2 regions of the Tumebacillus algifaecis genome follow, and region 1 is predicted to be linked to the other one. Evidence: riboswitches for the same ligand, from Rfam matches in the RefSeq annotation. Region 1 holds a riboswitch; the other holds the start of a gene.
The links. Region 1 has a riboswitch for lysine ahead of lysA (diaminopimelate decarboxylase). Riboswitches for the same ligand answer to the same signal wherever they lie in the genome.

Region 1 (3,073 bases):
GCGATCATAGAAATTCTGAAACGGAGTGGATATGACCATGTCGCGGATCATTAAGAACACGGATATCCCGCCAGCCGATCAAGATCTTCACTTAGAAAAACAGCTTTCAAAAAATCTGACGTTTTTTGAACGAGCGCTTGGGATCGGGGAAAGCTATGACATGATCAAGCGCCCGATGACATTTGCCGGACATGATTTTTGTTTGCTCTATATCAATGGCTTTATTAAAGATGCGATCATCGATGATATTTTGCGCATGCTGGCTCAAGTGAAGAAGGAACAGTTAGCATTCGATACGTTCGAAAAGTTGCTAAATACGTATTTGTCGCACACGCAGGTTGAGAAAGAGGAGCAAACTAATAAGATCATTACCGCGATCCTGTCCGGGCAGACGGTGATTCTGATCGACGGATTTGCGCAGGCTTTTATCATCGATGCGCGCAGTTACCCAGCTCGAACCCCGCAGGAGCCAGAATTGGAACGGGTCGTGCGCGGCTCGCGTGACGGATTTGTGGAGACGCTCGTCCAAAACACGGTGCTCACCCGGAGGAGAATCCGTGACCCGAGGCTTCGCATGGAGACGATGCAGATTGGCAAGCGATCCAAAACGGACGTTTGTGTCGCGTACCTGCAGGACGTGGCTGACGATTCACTGGTCGAAGAGATCAAAGGACGTTTGCAGAAAATCGACGTAGACGGTTTGCCGATGGCCGAAAAATCGGTCGAGGAGTGGCTGACGAAGCGCAACAACTGGAACCCCTACCCGGTCGTGCGCTATACAGAGCGGCCAGATGTTGCCGCCATGCATATCCTTGAAGGGCATGTCCTCATCTATGTGGACACGTCGCCAAGCGTGATGATCACGCCGACGACCGTCTTTCACCACGTCCAGCACGCGGAGGAGTTTCGAGAAAATCCGGCGGTGGGCGCCTATATCCGTTGGGTGCGGTTTTTGGGCATCGTCGCCTCTCTGTTTTTAATACCGCTGTGGATTTTGTTCACGTTGATTCATCGCGAATGGTTGCCAGAGCCGCTGTCCTTTTTAGGACCGGACACGGTAGGTGCGATTCCGATCATCTTGCAGTTTCTGTTAGCCGATATCGGCATCGATATGATGCGGATGGCAGCCATTCATACGCCATCCCCTCTGGCGACAGCGATGGGGTTGATTGCGGCTGTGTTGATCGGTGACATTGCCGTCAAAGTCGGTCTGTTCTCACCGGAGTCGATCTTGTATCTGTCGGTGGCGGCGATCGGAATGTTCGCAACACCAAGCTACGAATTGTCGATGGCCAATCGGCTTTCGCGGATGTTTTTCATTCTGGCGGTCGCATTTTTCGACTGGTACGGATTGGTGGCGGCGGTGGCACTGTGGTTTATCTTGCTGGCGCGCACCAAGTCGATCAATCGGCCCTACCTCTGGCCGCTGCTGCCCTTTAACTTTAAGGCGCTGTGGGAGATCATGGTTCGCACGCCGATGCAGTACAAGAACCAGCGGCCGTCCCTGCTGAATCCGAAAGACAAAGATAGGCAGCCGAACTAGGGACGACTAACCTTGCAGGGCTCGAACAATATTGCTATAATCGAATATAATTAAATACGACAACACCTCATTCGTACGAGTGGGGTAGAGGCGCGGGTAATATGAGTATCGATTAGGAAGTGCTGGCACACTGATGAGCAATCGAGAAAGGATGACCGCCGAAGTGGAGAACTTGCCAAACGTTTTCTGCTGGGTCGACATTGAATAAGTGTCGAACTGTCACCGCCGAATCTGAAGTGATTCTGTAGGTGAAGCGCTACTTCATGAGTTGAGGGGATCAGATCTGTTTTGGATCATTCTGCTCTATATTGACACAACATCCCAAAACGGTTGGCGCACTCCCTTTGACGCCAGCCGTTTTTTTGTTGTCTTAACTGGGTAATTATGGGTTTGAGGGTCTGGAGAGGAGATAAAATACAGATGTATCTGCACGGAACGAGTCGCATCAACGAACAGGGTCATTTGGAGATTGGCGGCGTGGACACGACAGAACTTGTGAAGAGTTTTGGAACACCGCTGTACGTGTACGATGAGGCGATGATGCGTGAGACGATTCGCGCGTACAAGGCTGCTTTTGCCACATCCGGATTGCGCTATGAAGTTGCATATGCGTCGAAAGCGTTTTGTACGCTGGCGATGTGCCGGATTATCGACGAAGAAGGGTTGGCGCTCGATGTGGTGTCGAGCGGCGAACTCTACACGGCGTTACAGGCTGGATTCCCGGCGGAGCGCATTCACTTTCACGGCAACAACAAGACGCCTGACGAGATCGATTTGGCCTTGCAGGCCGGTATTGGTGAATTTGTCGTCGATAACTTTCATGAGCTGAAACTGCTCGGAGCGCTCGCGACGCAAAAAGGTGTGATCGCCGACATTCTGTTGCGCTTGGCACCAGGCGTGGAAGCGCACACGCACGAGTACATCTCGACCGGGCAGGAGGATTCGAAATTTGGCTTCGACATGAAAGGCGACATGGCGCGTCGGGCGGTCGAAACGGCTCTGTCCACTCCGGGCGTTCGGCTGATCGGTCTTCATTCGCACATCGGATCACAAATTTTCGAGACGGAAGGATTTTCGGAAGCTGTTGGCATCGTCTCCAGTTTCTTCGGTGAATGTGTGCGTGAACTGGGAGCAAAAGATCTGCATAAACTTAACGTCGGTGGTGGGTTTGGCATTCGCTATACGGAAGAGGACACGCCGCTTCAAGCCGATCAGTACATCACAGCGATTGGCCAAGCGATTCAAGCTGCGTTTGATCAACTCGACTTGTCCTATCCCATGATCGTCATCGAACCGGGCCGCTCCATCGTCGGCGCTGCTGGCACCACGCTGTACACGGTCGGCTCGACGAAAGACATCCCAGGTGTGCGCAAATACGTTTCGGTCGATGGGGGATGTCGGACAATCCGCGTCCCGCGCTGTATCAGGCTGTTTACGAAGCGATGCTCGCCAATCGGGCGACTGAGGCCAATGCGGAACTCGTTTCGATCGCAGGCAAAGCGTGCGAGTCGGGCGACATGCTGATCTGGG
Region 2 (3,073 bases), 190 kb from region 1:
AAGCGACATATGCGGGCATGATCAAAGAGATCACCAAATTTCTAAACGGCGGCCACGAAGAGATCAAAAAGAATCTGCAAGAAAAGATGATGCAGGAAGCAGAAGCTCTCAACTTTGAGCGCGCCAAAGAACTACGTGACCAGATATCCCAGATCGATCGGGTGATGGAGAAGCAAAAGGTCGAGTTGCACGACAAGGAAGACCGCGATGTATTTGGTTTTTACGCGAACAAAGAGTACATGTGCGTGCAGGTTTTTTATATGCGCGCTGGCAAACTGATCGAGCGCGGGACAGAAATTTTCCACTATCACGGCGAAGAGTTGGAAGACTTCCTGACTTATGTCACCCAGTTCTACCTCGACAACAACGACCTGCCCAAAGAGATTCTGTTGCCGCATGAAGGGGAAGCGGCAGAGCTGATCGGCCAGTGGCTGACATCGGTCAAAGTCCGCTTCCCGCAGCGCGGTCCGAAAAAGCAATTGGTGGACATGGCGAACGAAAACGCCAAAATCGCGTTGGAAGAACGCTTTAAACTGATGGAGCGCGATACGAGCCGTACCGTCAAAGCGATCGAAGAGCTGGGCGAACTGATGATGATCCCGACTCCGCGCAGGATCGAAGCGTTTGACAACTCGAATATCCAAGGTACCGATGCGGTGGCGGCGATGATCGTGTTTGATGATGGCCGTCCGAATAAAAAGGAGTACCGCAAATATAAGATCAAGACGGTGGAAGGTCCGAACGACTATGCATCGATGCAAGAAGTGGTGCGCCGCCGCTATACTCGACTGCTCAAAGAAAGCGCTCCACTGCCCGATCTGATCGTCATCGACGGCGGTAAAGGGCATATTAATGCCGCACTGGAAGTGCTCGAAGATGAACTCGGCCTCGACATTCCAGTCTGCGGACTGGCTAAAGATGAAAAGCACCGCACCTCACAGCTGTTCCTTGGCAGTGATCCGACTCCTGTGGCGATCGATCGCAGTTCGCAGGCGTTCTATCTGCTGACCCGCGTGCAGGAGGAAGTGCATCGCTTTGCGATCTCGTTCCACCGACAACAGCATGGGAAAAATGCGATCCGCTCCATCCTCGACGACATTCCAGGCGTCGGAGAAAAGCGGCGCAAAGAACTGCTCAAGCATTTCGGATCGCTTCCGGCGATCAAAGCAGCTCCCGTCGAGGAATTCCGCAAAATTGGGATCGGAGATAAACTGGCCAAAGAGATTTTGGCCTATCTTGCGCAAGTGTAAACGCTGTGTTAGAATAATCGGCAGTTCAATATCACCATCTCATCTCTTATGAGGTGAGTAGAGGCGCGTTGCATCATCAGTACCGCGGGGAGAGCCCGAAAGCTCTGGGAACCGATTGGGAAAGGGATCATCGCCGAAGCTTGGGCCGCTTTTCGGGTTGCTCACGGCTGGGTCTGCATCGAACAGGTGCAGGACTGTCACACAGGAGGGGCCCACCACCTGTGTGGAGGACTATCTCACATTTGGGGAGAGAGGGGATCGCCACGACTATGCGCAGCCATAGAAGCTCATCCTTCTACTGGCTGTTTTTTATTTTCGTGACCCTCCGTCATGTGAGACTGAAGTGCTCGAAAATTTAAGATGGGAGTGGAGAAACAGTGGCATTGATCGTACAAAAATTTGGTGGCTCTTCGGTCGCCAATCCCGAGCGCATCAAGCGCGTGGCGAGCCGCGTGGCAGAAACGGCGCAATCGGGACAGGGAGTGGTAGTCGTCGTCTCCGCGATGGGCGATACCACCGATGAACTGATCGAACTGGCTGGTAAGCTGTCGGATAACCCGTCAGCACGCGAGATGGATATGTTGCTCACCACAGGTGAGCAGATTTCGTCCGCACTGCTTGCGATGGCAGTACAGAACTTAGGTCTTCACAGCGTCTCGCTGACCGGAGGCATGGCTGGCATTCGCACCGAAGGAGTGCATAGCAAGGCGCGGATCACGGGGATCGATCCGGCGCGCATTCGCCGTGAAGTTGAACAAGGTCGCGTGGTGATCGTTGCAGGCTTCCAAGGCATGAGCGATCAGGGCGACATCACGACGCTCGGGCGAGGTGGCTCAGATACGACGGCTGTGGCGCTGGCAGCAGCGCTCGGCGCTGATCTGTGTGAAATTTACACCGACGTGGACGGCGTATATACGACCGACCCGCGCACGGTGCCAGCGGCGAAGAAACTGGATCGCATCTCGTACGATGAAATGCTGGAACTTGCCAACCTCGGCGCAGGTGTGCTACACCCGCGCGCAGTAGAATTTGCGAAACAATATCACGTGCCGCTGATGGTGCGTTCAAGCTTTACGAAAAACATCGGGACGCTGGTCGAGGAGGAAGCTCAGATGGAACAGGGAATGATCGTCCGTGGGATCGCCCACGACATGAATGTGGTAAAGGTTTCGCTCGTAGGGGTGAAAAGTCGTCTTGGCAACATGCATAGAATTTTTCAATCGCTAGCCGAGTCGTCTGTCAACGTGGACATCATCGTCACTTCGGTCGCACATGAAGGCGTTTCGGACATCTCCTTTACGATCGATCACGATGATCTGAGCAGAGCGCTCCCGGTGTTAAAAGCGTTGGGACCAGAGTTTGGCGGCGCAGATTTTGAACTGGAAGAAGATCTGGCCAAGGTGTCGATCGTCGGGGCAGGAATGATCTCCAACCCAGGCGTCGCGGCTCAGATGTTCGGCGCGTTGGCCGACGCGGGCATCGAAATCAAGATGGTCTCGACTTCGGAGATCAAAGTCTCTTGCGTCATCGAGAAAGCGCGGGCGCATGACGCAGTGCGCGTCTTGCATACCTCTTTTGGGATGGACGGTGCGGAATCGGTCGTCGTCTCCGGATTGAACGCAGCCGAATAAAAGAGAAAATTGACAACGAACGATTCGCATAGTACGATATAGAAAATCTTTTTCTAACCGAATAGTTTATCTCTTATCGAGAGTGGCGGAGGGACTGGCCCTTTGAAGCCCGGCAACCTCGCTTGTGTACCGACACAAGCGGTATGGTGCTAAATCCAGCAGACTGTGATGGTCTGACAGATAAGAGGTGTG

Region 2: linked by a shared signal. The riboswitch ahead of CIG75_RS07720 (aspartate kinase) and the one ahead of lysA (diaminopimelate decarboxylase) in region 1 are both predicted to bind lysine.

The regions. Positions count from the first base shown of each region.
Region 1 is NZ_CP022657.1:1,946,643-1,949,715, forward strand. Features, by position in the region: gene CIG75_RS08725 (stage V sporulation protein SpoVABEA) at 1-54, shown strand, start outside; gene CIG75_RS08730 (spore germination protein) at 38-1,543, shown strand; lysine riboswitch at 1,621-1,810, shown strand; partial or broken gene lysA (diaminopimelate decarboxylase) at 1,964-3,073, shown strand, end outside.
Region 2 is NZ_CP022657.1:1,752,322-1,755,394, forward strand. Features, by position in the region: gene uvrC (excinuclease ABC subunit UvrC) at 1-1,250, shown strand, start outside; lysine riboswitch at 1,301-1,492, shown strand; gene CIG75_RS07720 (aspartate kinase) at 1,628-2,881, shown strand; SAM riboswitch class I at 2,952-3,068, shown strand.